DNA from 2 places in the Sporosarcina sp. So3-204 genome. Region 2 is predicted to be linked to the other one. Evidence: riboswitches for the same ligand, from Rfam matches in the RefSeq annotation. Region 2 holds a riboswitch; the other holds the start of a gene.
The links. Region 2 has a riboswitch for FMN ahead of ribD (bifunctional diaminohydroxyphosphoribosylaminopyrimidine deaminase/5-amino-6-(5-phosphoribosylamino)uracil reductase RibD). Riboswitches for the same ligand answer to the same signal wherever they lie in the genome.

Region 1 (9,178 bases), 1.1 Mb from region 2:
TGATATGCGTTATGAAGGTTCAGCGCGTAGGTCACAAACATATAAGCGCACAATTATTGATAAAGTATGGAACTTTTTTTCTAGTGTGAAAATAGGGATTGGTATTATTATTGCAGTTCTTACAACTTCTGCAATTGGTACACTTTTCCCACAAAAACTTTATGTTCCAGCTACTTCGGATATTGATATTGCAGCTTACTATGAAAGACTTTATGGTGTTGCGGGTGTCGTCTATTATAAACTCGGTTTTTATGATATGTATAATAGCTGGTGGTTTATAACGCTTGTGGGAATGTTAGGTACTTCAATCCTAATTGCGAGCGTTGACCGTTTCTTTCCGCTGTATAAATCTTTAAAAATACAACGTACTAAAAGGCATTCATCATTTATGAAAAGGCAACGAATTTATGGTATCGGCGAAGTCGTAAATGCTGATGATTCTCTTAAAAAAGCTGAAGAAAAGTTAAAAGAGCTAAAGTATAATGTGAAAATTGAAGATGGCGCTATTTTAGCTGAGAAAAATCGTTTTTCAAGATGGGGCCCTTATATAAACCATATTGGTTTAATTCTATTTTTATTTGGAATACTGCTAAGAGGTATTCCTGGCTTTTATGTGGATGAAACATTGTGGCTTCGTGAAGGAGATACACTAGCTATACCAGGTGCGCCTGGTTATTATTTGGAAAATAAAGAATTTATTCTTGAAAATTATACTGATGAAGATTCGGAAGTTTTTGGCGAGGCATTAGAACGCATAGGAACGATTGCCAAGAATTATCAAACGAATGTTTCACTTTACAAGGATCCAGAAGGTGCAGTGCCTGGTTTAACAGAGAATATAGAATTTGTTAAAGATGAATCGATTATTGTAAATAAGCCTCTTAAATTTGAGGGGTATAATGTATTTCAAATGGATTACAGACAAAATGAGTTGAAATCTATGACATTTCAGCTGACTGAAAAAGCGTCAGAAAAATCATTAGGTGAATTCACTGTTGATCTAATTGATCCTGTCTCGTTTTATGACCTTGGAAACGGTGCAAGTGTAGAGATAAAGGAATATTATCCAGATTTTGATGGGTTAAAAGACGGTGAATTAATAACGAAATCACCAATTCCGAATAACCCTGCATTTTTATTCAATATGGTCACGCCGGCTAAACCTGATGGCGAAAAGAGTTTAGTTGAGATTAAACGCACAGTTGAAGGGGAAGTAAATGATTACAAAGTGAACTTCCTAAGCGCAGAAACCCGTGATATGTCTGGACTTACTGTGAGAAAAGATAAAACACTTTACGTATTACTACTCGGAGGCATTATTTTTATGATTGGTGTCACAATGGGTTCTTATTGGAATCATAGAAGAATGTGGATTCAAAAAGGTGAAGGTAATGAGTTACTTGTTGCAAGTCACACGAATAAAAATTGGTTTTATTTGAAAAAAGAAATGCAGGAAGTAAAAGATTATGCTATTTTACCTGACTATGAAGACCGTGAAGATACCGAGTCTGAAATGAAAGATCAGGAAGGGGACTTTAACTAATGGATTTAGCATCATTAAGCGCAAATTTATTGCTCGTTTCATTTTTTGCTTATCTTATTGCAACGGTGTTTTTTGGCGGAGCGGTAAAGGGTTCAAAATCTACTCAAACCTATCATAAGAGTAAATCTGGTTCGATTGGGATTGTTATTACTATTATTGGATTTATTACGCACTTGGGCTACTTCTTTACTAGATGGGCTGCTGCAGGACATGCGCCACTTAGTAATATGTTCGAGTTTACAACTGCATTCGCAATGATGCTTGTAGGGGCTTTTATTTTATTGTTCTACTTATATAAAACGCCATCACTTGGATTATTTGCTTTACCAATTGCGATTATCATAATTGGCTATGCAAGTATGTTTCCGACTGAAATTACACCACTTATCCCAGCGTTAAATAGTTACTGGTTATATGTACACGTTAGTACAGCCGCGCTTGGCCAAGCTGTTTTTGCAATTGGTGCGGTTGCTGGGCTTGTGTATCTACTTAAAAATGTAGATACAACGAAAAAATCGAAATCAGCATTTTGGCTGGAGTCGGTTATGTTTGTACTTGTATTGACGCTTGGTTTTATATTATCTTCAACTGCTTTTTCGGTCGCAGGATACGAGGCTGAATTTACGTATGTTACTAAAGATGAAGTACAAGCAAAAATGGTGTACAACTATCCGCCACTTTTCGGTTTGAATGAATACGTTTCACTAACTCCAGATGCAATGACACCACTTGTTGAAATGCCAGCGATTGTAAATGCTAAAACATTAACAACATTAGTTTGGTCTATAATAACTGGGATTGTGCTCTACCTATTGATTAGACTTATTATTCGAAAGCCGATTGCTGCATTATTTCAACCCCTTGCTAAGAAAGCTAATTCGCAATTAATGGATGAAATAGTTTATCGTTCAGTTCTAATCGGCTTTCCTGTGTTCACACTTGGCGCACTTATATTTGCCATGATTTGGGCGCATGAGGCATGGTCAAGATTCTGGGGATGGGATCCAAAAGAAGTATGGGCACTTATTACGTTTCTCTTCTATGCCGCGTTTCTCCATTTAAGAATATCTCGTGGTTGGGAAGGTAAGAAATCTGCATGGCTTGCAGTTATTGGATTCGTCATTATTATGTTCAACTTAATTGTTGTAAATTTAATACTAGCAGGCTTACATTCATACGCATAAAAATTTAAGACTGTACGGGCGGAAACAGATGTCCGTACGGTCTTTTATTTCTTTTTAGAATAGACTAGTTGTACAATAGAGGAACAAGCCAGTCAAAGAAGAGGGGTAGTAAATAATGGAAGAAAAAGTATCGATATTAGTCGTAGATGATGAAGATAGAATTCGCCGCTTACTAACAATGTACTTAACGCGTGAAGGTTATGAAGTGGATGAAGCAGTTGATGGTTTAGAGGCGCTTGAAAAAGCTTATGAAACCGATTACCATTGTATTTTACTTGACCAGATGATGCCTGAAAAAGACGGTTTGGAAGTATTAGAAGATTTAAGAGAAAATAAAAATATGACGCCTGTAATAATGCTTACTGCTAAAGGCGAAGAATCAGATCGTGTAACAGGATTTGAATTAGGTGCAGATGATTACATAGTAAAACCATTTAGTCCTCGTGAAGTAGTCTTAAGAGTAAAAGCTATGTTACGTAGGTCGGTGACATTTCCTGGTGTGGCTACTGGTTCAACATCGAAAGACTTGGTCGTTTTTCCACAGCTTACAATTGACCATGATGCTCATCGCGTGACTGCTGAAGGACAAGAAGTTAATTTGACGCCAAAAGAATACGAATTATTATATTTCTTGGCGAAATCACCTGATAAGGTATTTGATCGTGAACAGCTATTAAAAGAAGTTTGGCATTATGAATTCTTTGGGGATCTTCGTACAGTAGATACACATGTTAAGCGACTTCGTGAAAAACTAAGTCGGGTATCTGAAAGCTCTGCAAAAATGATAGTTACAGTTTGGGGTGTCGGATACAAATTCGAGGCTCACAATGAATAGAATATGGAATTCAATCGTCGGGAAGCTATGGGCAACCATATTGCTTCTCGTTGCTTTTATATTGTTTATTGTAACGGCCTTACTTTTAGAGTTCCTTGGAAACTTCCATCGTGAGCAAGCTGAAGAAACACTTAGAAGAGAAGCAGCCATGATTGGTAAAGTTGTTTTAGAACAGGAAGTACAATCTTTAATGCCTCTAATTGTGCTTGATATTTTAGATAATGAAACGAATGCAATTATTGTCGGTGATGACGGAAAAGTAATACATACATTTCATAAAGGTTTAAATAAGAAACAGATTGAAAAAGAAATATTATCGAATAAAAAACTGTCATTAAGTCAGATTTCTGAGAATCAAGTAATTAAAGAAATGATTTTGCCTTCAATATCTGAAGATGGTGTATTGGAGAAGTACATAGTTTTAGCAGATCCTTTCACTACTGATTCTGGAATCAGTGGTACTGTATATATTTATCAAAGTCTGGAAGCCATTCGTGCAACTACTAAAAGAACTACCAATATTGTTTTTTTATCAGCGTTTATAGCTTTTATTTTAACGACAATTTTTGCTTTTTTCTTGTCAACTAGAATTACCTCACCACTTAGAAAAGTACGACAGGCCGCACTTGAATTGTCAAAGGGTAATTTTGATACACGTTTACCATACTTGCAAAATGATGAGATTGGACAGTTATCTACAGCTTTTAACCAAATGGGAAGTCAACTTAAATATCATGTTGAATTAATCAGTCAGGAAAAAGAGCAACTTTCAAGTATACTTACATCAATGACTGATGCGGTAATTACGTTTAATAGGGATGGCACAATATTAAGAAGTAATCCCCAAGCAGAAAGACTACTACAAAACTGGTTTTTTAAAACAGGGTCCCCTAATGAAGCGATTCCACCTGAATTATTTCATATGTTAGACCATGTAGTTACTTTTTCTGAAGAAGTTGAAGATGAATTAGAACTTGGTGGTCAATTTTATAATATTTCAATTAGCCCATTGTATAGTGGGAATAGCATTCGAGGAGCGGTTGCCGTTCTAAGGGATATGACTGACCAGCATCAGTTAGATAAGCTTCGTTCAGATTTTATTGCTAATGTATCTCACGAACTCCGAACGCCGATATCTATGCTTCAAGGCTATAGTGAAGCGATTCTGGATGGCGTAACGACAAGTGATGAAGAAAGAGATGAAATGATTCAAATAATACATGAGGAATCTAAACGGATGGGTCGTCTTGTGACCGACTTATTAGATCTTGCTCGTATGGAATCCGGCCATATGACTCTTTATAAAGAAGATGTCTCCCTAATTTTGTTTTTAGAGAGAATAGTGAACAAGTTCATGCAAGCTGCACGAGATGCGAATGTCGCGTTAATTTTTGAATATCCTAAGGAAGAGATTGTTTGTCCAATCGATGAAGATCGTGTTGAGCAAGTATTTACTAACTTAATTGATAATGCGATCCGGCATACACCTGATGGTGGTAGTGTGACTCTTAGTGCACATAAATATAAAGATATGTGTCAATTAACTGTTTCTGATACAGGTTTTGGTATTTCTGAAGAAGATTTACCGTTTGTCTTTGAGAGGTTTTATAAGGCTGACAAAGCGAGAACGCGTGGTAAAGGCGGGACTGGACTTGGACTCGCAATCGCTAAAAATATAATCGATTCCCATGGTGGAATGATTTCTGCTTCTCGTGGGGAAGAAAAAGGTACAATTATGACTTGTACGCTTCCAATAAAAAAAGTGTAACTTTTCTAGAAGACAAACGACTAATAGAATGAACGAGGGGATAATATGGATGACTCTGTTTTCCATCGGTTGTATGAAGAGTATCATCACGATCTATTTAAGTTTTTGATTTACTTAACTAGGGATCGTGACCAGGCTGAGGATCTTTCGCATGAGGTATATGTGAGAGTTCTTCGTGCTTATGATAACTTTGAAGGGAAGAGTTCTGAAAAGACATGGTTATTTTCTATTGCAAAGAATGTTGCGATAGATTATTTCAGGAAAAGTGCAGTGCGTAGAAAGCGTGATTTTGATAAATTTGACTGGGAGAAAAGTGAACTCATTTCTGATGCTATACAACCAGATATTAAAGTTATCATGAACGATGATATGAAGAAGGTATTGGAAGCACTAGACACTTGTACAGGAGATCAGAAAATGGTAATCCATATGCGTTATATTCATGATCTGTCTATAACTGAATCAGCAGAAATTCTTGGTTGGTCAGAAGGGAAAGTTAAAACGACCCAGCATAGAGCAATTAAATCACTGCAAGATAAACTAAATGCTTTCCCAGTGGAAAGGATGATGGACGATGAATAATAAGGATTGGTCTGATAAAAAGATTGAGAAAATCCTTCTTGATATGCCAGATTTAACAGATACGCGATCTAAAGAAGTTGTGCTCAAGAGGTTAAAGTTACAACAAATAAATGACGCACCTAAGAAGAAGATTGGTAAATGGATACCTGCGATCGTTGCTATCGCTGCATTGCTCATTTTCAGTATTTTGCTGCCGTCCATGTTCCTTATGAATAATAACAGTTTGGATCAAGCATCAGACTCAACTGCAGTAATGAACGATGAAGATGCGGGTTCAGCTCTTGAAAATAAAGCGCTTAGCGATAGTTCAGATATGAATACATCAGAAGAAGAATCTGCGAGTTTTGCTGCTGAATCATCATCTCTTTATACTAGGGCTAATGGAACAAATTATTTCCCGGCTGTTTATAATAAAGATGTGTTGGATGGGGTAGTCTTCCATCTTGGACTTGCAAGTGATGCTGCATCCAGTCTTCCTGTTACGTTCATTATACCTAGAGAGCAGATCGTTGAGGACTTTGGGGAGTCAGAACCTACAAGCTTGGATTTGTATAAGATGTATGCAAACAATTTAGATGAAGAAGCCCTTGGTTTTAATGACTACCATCCATATAAAGGTGAATTAGTTGGAAGAAAGGATTCGCTTGCACATATTTTACCGAATGGACATGGTTATGATGTTGCTTCTGCAACGATGTCAGTCTACCTTGGAACGCTACATGATACATTTTATGGTTTCAAGGAAATCAAATTTGAAAATGAGAATGGCACTTCAACTGAATTTGATCAAGTTGGGGAACCTAGTAAACCGATGCAATTGAAGAGTGGTAGTAATCATAATAATTACTACTTATTTAAGCAAGAAGATGGGAATGAATATCTGTCGTCTAATTTTGCATTTTCTTATGAGACGCTTGAAGAAGCGCTTCAGGAGATGAGAATAAAACCAAATGATATATTTTCACCCGTCATTCCGGATTCTATCTCATTTGAAGTTATAGTTGATGTTAATAGTGGATTGACTAAGATAAAATTTCGTAAACCGTTGGATTTAGATTCAATGGATCCTAAAGAGGCAAGACAACTTGTAGATGGTATTTTGTTGACTGCAGCAAGTTTTGATAAACAAGTACAATTTGAGAACGTAGTTCAGGTTGAGTGGTATGACTTTGATTTTAGTAAACCACTTCCAATGCCGATTGGACCGAATAATATTCCGTTATTATTAAAATGAAAAAGTACTTTGTAGACTTAAAGAGTTTACAAAGTACTTTTTATTGTATATGATAATAATGTACAAAAAAATATTGATTCATCTTCGGGGCAGGGTGGAATTCCCGACCGGCGGTAATGAAAATTTATATTTTCGAGCCCGCGAGCTTAACAGCTGATTCTAGTGAGATTCTAGAGCCGACAGTATAGTCTGGATGGGAGAAGGTGGAGGCGCGGACGTCTATTTGTTCAACTCACAAATAACACGCTTGTTTAAGTGTGCCTTGTAACTCCCTAAAGCTTAATTGCTATGGGGATTTTTGTTGTTAACGAAGACGAACCGACCTTTCCTCTTTAGAAGTGAATCGCACAAGGAGAGAGGAACAATTGAATAATAAGAAATTACGTAAGATGATTGTCGTCGCAATGCTTGGAAGTATCGCTACAATTTTGATGCAATTTAATTTTCCATTACCAGCTTTACCAGGTTTTTTGAAATTTGATTTTAGCGAGATTCCCGCAGTACTTGCAATAATGACATTGGGACCTGTAGCTGGAATTACAGTTGAAGCAATTAAGAATATTATGCATTGGTTTTTTAGTGGAAGTCCAACTGGAGTTCCAGTCGGTGAAATTGCTAACTTTACAACGGGTATTTTATTTATTTTACCAATCTATTTTATCTTTAATAAGTTCCGAAATGCAAAAGGCTTAACAATTGGGTTAATCGCAGGTACTGGGGTAATGGCCTTTGGGATGAGCTTCTTAAACTATGTTGTGTTTTTACCGATGTACACATATTTCTTAAATATGCCGCCAGTAACAGGTGATGCATTATACACTATGATTGTACTTGGTATATTACCTTTTAACTTAATAAAAGGTGTTATTTTAGCAACACTCTCAATCCTTTTATTTAATAAGATGAAACAATGGATTGAGCTACAAAGAAATAAATTAATGTTTGATTGATATAATGTTCATATTCCTTTTTTGCATGTTTAAATAATAAAGGGTCGCTCTAGAATTCTAGAGCGACCCTTTAACTATATCTCGTTTATGTTAGCTTGGAAAATTGAAAAACAGTCTTGGCGTAATGGCTTTTCTGATTAGTCTTCAAATTTCAATGCGTCGCCATCAAAAGACTCGTCAGCGACTTTGATTGAGTCAGTTGGACAACCATCAAAACCATCTTCCATGTCCTCCAATAGCTCTTCTGGTACTTCTGCAGTACCCATGTTATCATCTAGAATAACAAATGCAATTCCGTCATCGTCATAGTCGTATATGTCAGGCGCTGCAGCTCCACAAGCTCCGCAAGCGATACATGTATCTTGATCGACAATTGTGTATTTAGGCATGTTCGTATCTCCTCTTTTTTACCGTTTAGCTGAATCCAGTAGAAGTCCCTGCTTCAATAAGTGACGGTATGAATGCATAGTCTCCCTGAATTCAGTAAGTATTTCAAACCCAGGCTGAATAGATCAACTCGGGCTTGGAACGACGTGTCTTGAAGCAAAGGCTGTCGGATCTGTATCACGAAGACTTAAGCTCTGACCGCAATTCCGCTGAGACGTATTTATACTTCTTGCTCCGACTCTATTCTAATGAAATTCGTAGGAATTTTCAACATAAAACAACTTTTCTTTGAAAAGAGGAATATATTATGGAACTTTCATCTCTATTATTAAAGATTATATGTAAACTTGACGGTGAACGAACAATTTATGCGGGACTCCACCTTTTGAGGGGTAAGCGTTCTGGCCAAACATTACAAGACGCTGATAATTACAATTTAAGAGACTTTTTTTCTATTTTACCTAAACTAAAAGTAGACACATATGATAAAGCGGCAAACTTTTTAGAAAATGCCAATTTGATTTTAATAGACCAAGACTCTATTGTGCATCTGACGGAGAATGGCCGGAATACTGTTAAATCAATTTATGACTTTCGTTTTAATGGATTTAATTATCGAGGGAATGAAATTCTGTTTTTTGAAAGACTTTCACTAGTCGTACAAACGATATCAAACTTTAAGGCAGGAGAGAAAT
Region 2 (9,178 bases):
ATTTCGCAAGCATATCGCATTCAATATTTACTTTATCGCCAATTCTTTTACGACCAATTACTGAATCTTCTTGCGTGACAGGAATTAAAGAAATAATAAAACCCATTTTCGTAACACCAAACACCGTAAGTGATGTGCCATCTACAGTGACTGATCCTTTAGGAATGAAATAATTCAGTAGTTCAGGTGCAATACTAATTTCCATATAAACGGCGTTTTCTATTTTACGAACAGTAATGATTTCACCTGTTCCATCAACGTGACCACTTACAAAATGACCACCAAAACGTCCATTTGCCGCCATAGCACGCTCTAAATTAACGACACTGCCTGAACGAAGTGCTTGTAGTGTTGTTGCTTTCACCGTTTCAGGCATGACATCAGCAGTAAAATGACTCTTCGAAAAGGTCGATACTGTGAGACAAACACCATTAACTGCAATGCTATCTCCTTTATTTACATCTTCTATAACTTTCTCACATTTAATTACTAGTTGAAGTGAAGTAGCGCCAGGGGTAACGGATGAAACCGTTCCAATTTCTTCCACAATTCCAGTGAACATCTTCGCTATTCCTCCTTCAAAAATTTAGCATGCAACCTAATATCTTCACCAATTTTCTTCACATCTATGAACGCTAAGGTTTCACTTTCCGACATGACATTTCTCGAGTTATCGGCAAATAAAGTAGAGCCGTTTCCTATTAACTTAGGTGCCATGTACAAATAAAGCTCATCTGCAAGACCAGCATCGATGAAACTCGAATGTACCTGACTTCCGCCCTCTACAAATAAAGTCATAATTCCTTTATTTGCAAGACGTTTTAATACTTCTTCTAAAAAGTTTATTTCCTCAGGTATCGACTCAATTGTAACAAATGGATATGCTGAAAAAACCGTTTCCGAACGCTCGGAATCGAGTGTGAATATAATTGTTTCAACTGCACAATCTGTTACAACATTTGCTGTTTTTGGCGTCCTAAGATGCCTGTCTAAAATAATACGTATTGGATTCTTTCCACCATGGGGCAAACGGGTGGTGAGGAAAGGATTATCGTGAAGTACGGTTTCTACGCCTACCAAAATAGCATCGTGGGTATGGCGGAGGTGATGGACATCGGTTCGTGAATCTGCCGAAGTAATCCATTTGCTGTCCCCAGTTTGCGTTGAAAGACGACCGTCAAGTGTCGCGGCTGCTTTCAAGGTAACGTATGGTTGACCGTATTTGACAAAATGAAAAAATGCTCGATTTATATGCTCTGCCTCTTCTTGTAGAATACCGATTTCTACTTCAATTCCGGCATTTTTAAGCAATTCAATTCCTCTTCCATTGACTGACGGAAACGGATCGATGGATGCGATGAAAACACGACGAATCCCACTAGAGATGATTAATTTTGCACAAGGTGGTGTTTTACCAGTGTGTGCACAAGGTTCTAACGTAACGTAAAGATCTGCACCAACTGATGCTTCTCCTGCCATTGTTAACGCATGTACCTCTGCGTGGGGTGTTCCTGCTTTCAAATGCGCACCTGTCCCAAGAATCTGACCATCTATCACACAAACAGCGCCGACAAGTGGATTTGGTGACGTTTGTCCTTCTGCGCTTCGTGCTAGGTCGAGAGCAAGTTTCATATAAAATTTATGATCCATAAAAATCCCCCCTTTCTAATATTAAGAAAAGAGCAGAACGGATCGAACATAGTAATTGTCTCAAACAACTTCTCCCATCCAGACTTTAACTGTCGGTACTGGAATTTCACCAGTTCAGCCATCTTCCGAAGAAGACAGGTCACGGACTAACGAGTGAACCACTCGATTACCGCCGGTAAGGAATTTCACCTTGCCCCGAAGTGTTTGTTAACAAGAACTAATGCTAATTTATCACACTACATTATTAAAATCAAAAATATTTTTGTTTTTTTGACAGATTCGCTGTATTAAGACAAACTAGAGTTATATCTTTTTAAAAATTATAACGAAATTTAATCCATAATTAACAGTATGCATACAATAATTTAGATTCATAGGAGTGTTTACATGTATAGCCAAATTATATCACCAAAAGAACGACTCTCAAAAGACGTTGTAAAAGTTTGGGTGATTCGTGAGTCAATTACCCATTTAACCGGATTTATTATTCTTGCTGTATTACTTTTTGTAGTTCATTACTTCTCATGGAATATTTGGGTTGGTAGAATTCTCATTGGAATTTCTATCTTGACGTTGTTGTCAGCTGTGTGGTCGGTAGTAATTGAGCCTTATTTAAGTTACAAACACTGGCGTTATGGGGTTGATTCGGAGTTTTTACAATTAAAGTCTGGGGCATTCAATGAAGTACATCAACTTGTCCCTATGACCAAAATACAGTCTGTTGCAACTAACCAAGGCCCACTTCTGCGGAAATATGGGCTCTATTCAATATCTATCGAAACGATGGGATCATCACATGGAATACCCGCCCTTCCTGAAAAAGTTGCATTAGAACTAAGAAATCAAATTGCTCATTTTGCAAAAATAAAGGAAGTGGAATAATGCATGACATTAAACGCTTTAATCCACTTCTAATGCTTTTTGACCTTTGGAATCTAATTAAAAATATTTTTTTCGCCTTCTTATTACTGTTTGTCTTTAAAAACGGATCTGATTCAACTTTTATTAAATATGGCAGATTAGCATTCTTTCTATTTGTTACAATATCTATTATTTGGATTATTTTAAAATGGTTTACACTAAAGTATAAATTGGATGACACTTCGTTTCATTTAAACAAAGGCATTTTTTCTAAATCTCAACGGACAATTCCTTTTTCAAAAGTTCAAAACGTTCAACGTAGAACGACATTTCTTCACAAGTTATTCAAAGTTACGTCTATTAAATTTGAAACTGGTATGACAGGTATAGATTCTTCAGTTTTTTTTGAAGTAGTAACAAAAAATGAAGCCGATCAAATCGAATCACAAGTTAAAAATCCTGAACTTAATGAATCCCTTGAAATCGAAAGTGATGAAATGGATGATTCTTCGGAAAAAATAGTAGAAGATAGACTTATTCACTTTACACCGACTAAAATGGATATCATAAAAGCATCATTTACTTCACTAAGTTTCCTATTTCTTATTCCTTTAATCGCTTCTCTTTTCTTTAAAATTAATCAATTTTTTAATATCGAAGATAAAGCTGAAGGAGTTATTGAGAAGATACTCAGTTCTGGGTGGTTTATCGCAATCGTCGTTATTTTCTTATTTATCATTTCTATGGGATTTGGAATCGTTCGTGCTTTCCTAAAATACGGTAAGTACGAAATCTCTTCAGATAATTTAAGTATCTATATTACAAAAGGTGTTTTAGATGAATCCGCATTTAAAATTAAGAAAGACCGTGTACAAGCCATAGAGATTACACAATCCACAATGAAACGGATACTTGGTCTTGTTGAAATCAAATTAATCAGCGTTGGAAGCGTTGGAGAATTATCACTTGATACTAATTCACTTTATCCTTTTCTGCCTGTTAAACGGGCCTATGAGATGATACATGAACTATTGCCGTCATATGAAGTTACGCAAATGATGAATCGACTTCCGAAAAAGTCATTCTGGGTACGTTTATTAAAACCTAGTTGGTTTTGGGTTATCGTAACCGCAGTACTCATCTATTTTAAACCAACATTATTAAATACTGAACAGGCTTGGTGGATTTTATCTGCAGCACTTTTACTTCTTATTATCAGCTCGCGAATAGCTGATTACGTAAACACACGCTATGTTTTAAATGGGAAATTCATTCAATTTAAAACAGGTATTCTTGAGACATCTACTTTCATTTCAAGAAGAGATAAAATCGTTGAAATTAGCGTTTCAAGAAATAAATTCCAACAAATACTAGGACTCGCATCCATCGAGACGATTAACCAGGCAAAACCAGTTCATCATGCCAGTATAAGTGATATTCCACATGAAATGGCTGTTGAATTTTATACTTGGTATTATGGACGAATGGATGATGTGAATATTGAATAAAACGCACAGACATTTTTATGTCTGTGCGTTTTCCAATTTGCGAATAGAAATATTTATGGATTTCTATTATGAGAAACCCATTTTACACATATAAAATAAGGCGAATTGCTCCATACTTTTAATTACGCTTCTACGGCAAATACTTGTGCCCACTCATCTTTCTTCGCGAGCATTTCTTTTGCGAGCTCTTTCGCACCTTCTAAGCTATGACTCTCTGCCCAACCACATTGAAAAATGTTACACGCTGGTACTTCTGTTGCGAGCAATACATCATTCAATGTATTTTCTAAAATCGTTAATATTTCATCATAATTCTCATGATTAATTACAGATAAATAAAAACCAGTTTGACATCCCATAGGACTGATATCTACTATGTTGTCTGAATAGTTTCGAATTGTTTCCGCCATAATATGCTCTATTGAATGAAGTGCAGGCATTTCTATAAATTCCTTGTTCGGCTGTTTAAAACGAAGATCATATTTGTAAACTTCATCACCATTCGCCCCTTGAATCTGGCCCGCTAAACGCACGTAAGGTGCAGCTACTTTCGTATGATCCAAGTTAAAGCTTTCAACATTCATTTCCTTCATCGAAATCTCTCCTTTTTCTCTATTTTCCAAGTAACCTATTACAGCATCACATAATCCAACCTAACCAATAGGGATTGAATATTTTAATATTATCACATTTCTCAGTAGATTACAATTTCTTCCCAAACATATGAAAAGCCTCCACAACGAATTGAAAAGTTGTGGAGGCACTATTAATTATTCCGATACAATAATTTCATGTATTTCGTGTTCATGTAAGTCTTGGTCATCTTGAACATGAACTTGAATATTAAAATTCCCTGCTTTTTCAAATATATAATTCGCAGTGTATTCGCCCGCTTTAGGCTGTTCTACATCTATCCAATCATGCTTCCCCTCTTCGTCAGCATTCCAAATTTCATAACGTACTTTAGCCGTCTCAAATGCCTTACCGTCAAGTTCTAAATGTACCATTAGTTCATTTTCCGCATTAATTATTACTTCTTCAGGCTTCATGAAATGCATCGAAAAACCATCCGCATGATGACCGTTTTCGTTACCTTCTTCCGCTTCAGCTTCTTCATAATTGCCACCGTCTCCAACCGTTGCAATTACTATTGGCATTGTATGCTGAGCTCTTGCATCTACATGTGACTGAATATTAAAGGTACCATCATGGTCAAATGTTGTTTCTGCAGAATATATTCCACCTTTTTTATTTTTGGATTCAATCGTGATACTTTCGTCCTTTTTACCTTCTTCCCATATTTCAAACGCTACTTTATCAGCATCCTCAACTTTTTCATCACCATAAGTAACAAGGACTTCTATATCTACTTTTTCACCAATAGCTACTTTTTCTGTCGCTGTTAAAGCAGCTTCAATCGCATGGACTTCAACTTCTTCAATTACATCGTCTTCCTCACCTTTATTTCCGCAAGCAGAGAGTACACCCATTATCACTATTAGTAAAGACAACCATAAAAACTTTTTCAATTTACTTCCTCCTCTTTCTAAATACTTACCTATAAACGTTAAGTTCAGTATAATTATAAGAGACAATCACGAACTATTTGTGAAGTCCTTGTAAATTGTTTTTTCACAAGAACTTCATATATTTACTCTAAAGTTAGTACATCAATCAATTTCATAATTGGGTTTTATTGCTACTCCACCACAATATATAGTTGAGTTGAAGCGTTCTCAAACTATATATTGCGTCGTTGTAGCAGATTAAGATCATTATGAAATTGATTCACTTAGTAAAAAACTATTACTTAATGAAATGAGGCATATTAATGAAAGGCTACACAATCATGATTATAGATGATGAAAGTCAAATGAGAGAGCTTGTTCGAAAGTTTTTAGAAACAGAAGGATATAATGTCATAGATGCCATTGATGGTGTTCATGCCCTTTCTTTAATAGAGAAAACGTCGCCAGATCTCTTCATTGTTGATGTAATGATGCCCTATATGGATGGTTTTACATTTGCCCATGAAGTTCAACAAAATTATAAAATCCCACTTATCTTTTTATCAGCTAAAGGCGATGAATGGGATAAAGTGAATGGATTAAAACTTGGTGGAGATGATTATATTGTAAAGCCTTTTCTTCCCGCCGAACTTTTAGCCCGTGTTGAATCTGTACTTAGACGTACTTATCAGAATTTACAACCCCTTGAATTATTAAAAGCTGGTCCTATTATTATTGATATAGAGTCACATACAACAACGATTAATAATGTGACTTTGTCATTAACATTAAAAGAATTTGGTCTACTTCAATTACTTGTTAAAAACAGGGGTCGTGCTTTCTCCAGAGAACAACTACTACAATTCGTATGGGGAGAACATCATAATAGCAGTGAGCGAACTGTAGATACCCACGTTAAAACATTAAGGTTGAAAATGGGTAGTTACGGTGTTTTGATTGAAACCGTTTGGGGAGTCGGATACAAATTCGAGGTGTAAAATTGAAAAAGACAAAACTAACATTGAGTAAGAAAGTTTTTTTACTACTACTATCAAGTATTGGATTTACTATACTTTTTTCTTTTTTCTTCATCCATTATCTATACTCCGCTTTGTATCTATCAAGTATTGAAGAATCTGTCATTTACCAAGGGAAGCGAACAGCTTCAAATTACCATTATGGTGAACTAAGTGATGAAATTATCGAGAAAATTCAGTGGTACAATATTATATCTGAATATGAAGTTATAGTGGTTGATGATTTGGATAAATTATCATCTCATTTTCCGTATAAAGTTAATTATGAAACACTTATTGACCCTAGTGACCAGGCAGATTTGGAAGAAGGAAAGTATGTTGTTAAGGAGGGGTTTGTAGAAGAGTTAGATCGTGAAATCATAGGAGCCATTTTTCCGATTAAAGGTGAGTCTGGATTAATTGGATTTATATATATTTATGTTCCGTTGACAGCGATTCAAGATGTATTCAGGGATAGCATACCTATACTTTTAGTAATCGGTGCATTGTTTTTTTGCATTCTTTTTCTAGTAATCAGTAGATTTTGGAAATCATTATTCAATCCACTTAAACGTCTTCAACAACAGGCTGTTGAAGTGTCACAAGGGGATTATTCGAGTCGCCTTCAAATTGACCGTGATGACGAAATAGGCCAATTAACTGAAGCTTTTAATATGATGAGTCTTTCTTTGGAAAAACAAGAAGAACGAAAAAAAGAATTTACTTCCAATGTTGTGCATGAGCTGCGGACCCCGCTTACCTATATTAGCGGATATACCCATGCACTGAAGCAGAAAATTTATACATCACCAGAAGAGGCTGAAAGTTATTTAACTACAATAGAAAAAGAAACTGAACGTCTAAATAAATTAATAAATGACTTGGTTGAATTGAATCATCTACAGGAAAACATGTACTCGATTGACAATCAACCAATTGCTATCGCACAAGTTCTTTTTGATACTATAGATTTATTTACAATTCGTAGTACTGAAAAAAATATTAAGTTAGAAATTGATATCCAAGAAGATCTCATTATTGTTGGTGACGAACAAAGAATCCAACAAGTTTTTTATAATGTTGTAGACAATGCCATTAAATATTCTGTATCTAATGGAACAATAAATATCAAGCTAACTAAGCACCAAGATTTCGTACAATTTCAAGTAAAAAACCAAGGTGTAACAATAGATAAAGAAGATATCGAACGCATAGGAGAGCGCTTTTTCCGTACCGATAAAGCTAGGAATAGAACGACAGGCGGTACAGGTTTAGGACTTTCCATCGTAAAAGAAATTGTTCGCTTACATGATGGAACATTTTCCATTAGCAGCAATATATCTACAGGAACAACTATAACGATAAATTTAAACGCACTAAAGGAAGAGGTGTGAAATGAAAAAAACACAATATATCATTATTTTCTTTTCTTGTTTACTCCTTCTTTCAGCATGTAGTGAAAAACAAAATAATAAACCGCCCATTAAACATTTTTCTTATACGGATCTAGACGGTAAAAAGTTTGGAACGGATGAACTACAAGGATCTATTTGGATTGCAGACTTCATTTTCACAAACTGCACAACAGTATGCCATCCGATGACTGCCGAAATGGCATCCTTACAAGAATTGTTTAATAAGAAAAACATAAATGTAGAATTTGTCTCTTTCTCAGTTGACCCACAGTTTGATACACCAGGTATCCTAAAAAACTATGCCTTAGATTTTACTAACGACTTTTCAAACTGGCATATGCTTACAGGTTACTCACAAGATGATATCGAGGTTTTTGCTAGAGAACAATTTCAAACGATTGTTCAGAAACCGTCTACATCTACACAAGTTATTCACGGGACAAACTTTTACTTAATTGATCAACAAGGCACTTTAGTAAATGAATACAATTATGTAGATGCAACTTTTGTAGACGATATGCTTAAAGATATAAAAAAGTTAAAGTAATTAAATATGAAGGTTAAATTAGCGAAAAGAATACAAAAAAACACACAACCCACTGAAAATGGTTGTGTGTTCACAAAAATATTTTTATCTAATTTGTCCTGTTCCTTGGATAATGAATTTACTTGATGTGAGTGCTTGCAAACCCATTGGACCCCTCGCATGAAGCTTTTGAGTACTAATGCCAATTTCTGCACCGTAACCAAATTCAAATCCATCTGTAAATCGTGTAGAAGCATTGTGATAAACTGCAGCCGCATCTACAATATTGAAAAAGAGTGCAGCATTTTCTTCGTTTTTAGTAATAATCGCTTCAGAATGTCCTGTTCCATATTTATTAATATGCGCAATAGCCTCTTCTACGCTTCCTACAACTTTAATGCTGATTGAAAGACCTAAGTATTCAGTATACCAATCTTCTTCAGTTGCATTTTTAACTAATTTAGACGTATTACTCACCGTCTCATCACCAAAAATCTCGACTTTGTTTTCTTCAAGCACTTTCAACAACTCTTCACCGTGTGCAGCAAACCACTTTTCATGGACCAAAATTGATTCAATTGCATTACACACAGATGGGCGCTGTATTTTTGCATTCAACACAATCGCCAATGCCATTTCCAAGTCCGCTGTCTCATCAATAAATACATGACAATTTCCTGCGCCAGTTTGTATA

Region 1: linked by a shared signal. The riboswitch ahead of AC3RV6_RS06665 (ECF transporter S component) and the one ahead of ribD (bifunctional diaminohydroxyphosphoribosylaminopyrimidine deaminase/5-amino-6-(5-phosphoribosylamino)uracil reductase RibD) in region 2 are both predicted to bind FMN.

Annotation. Positions count from the first base shown of each region.
Region 1 covers NZ_CM176485.1:1,380,819-1,389,996, forward strand. Annotated here, with positions in the region: gene resB (cytochrome c biogenesis protein ResB) at 1-1,543, shown strand, start outside; gene ccsB (c-type cytochrome biogenesis protein CcsB) at 1,543-2,727, shown strand; gene AC3RV6_RS06645 (response regulator transcription factor) at 2,843-3,562, shown strand; gene AC3RV6_RS06650 (ATP-binding protein) at 3,555-5,330, shown strand; gene AC3RV6_RS06655 (sigma-70 family RNA polymerase sigma factor) at 5,376-5,912, shown strand; gene AC3RV6_RS06660 (hypothetical protein) at 5,905-7,146, shown strand; FMN riboswitch at 7,223-7,355, shown strand; gene AC3RV6_RS06665 (ECF transporter S component) at 7,512-8,096, shown strand; gene AC3RV6_RS06670 (4Fe-4S domain-containing protein) at 8,234-8,485, opposite strand; gene AC3RV6_RS06675 (YpbB family protein) at 8,791-9,178, shown strand, end outside.
Region 2 covers NZ_CM176485.1:2,524,715-2,533,892, forward strand. Annotated here, with positions in the region: gene ribE (riboflavin synthase) at 1-562, opposite strand, end outside; gene ribD (bifunctional diaminohydroxyphosphoribosylaminopyrimidine deaminase/5-amino-6-(5-phosphoribosylamino)uracil reductase RibD) at 568-1,650, opposite strand; FMN riboswitch at 1,713-1,857, opposite strand; gene AC3RV6_RS12460 (PH domain-containing protein) at 2,038-2,532, shown strand; gene AC3RV6_RS12465 (PH domain-containing protein) at 2,532-4,019, shown strand; gene AC3RV6_RS12470 (S-ribosylhomocysteine lyase) at 4,142-4,612, opposite strand; gene AC3RV6_RS12475 (FixH family protein) at 4,790-5,548, opposite strand; gene AC3RV6_RS12480 (response regulator transcription factor) at 5,851-6,525, shown strand; gene AC3RV6_RS12485 (sensor histidine kinase) at 6,528-7,937, shown strand; gene AC3RV6_RS12490 (SCO family protein) at 7,939-8,505, shown strand; gene AC3RV6_RS12495 (glutamate-5-semialdehyde dehydrogenase) at 8,590-9,178, opposite strand, start outside.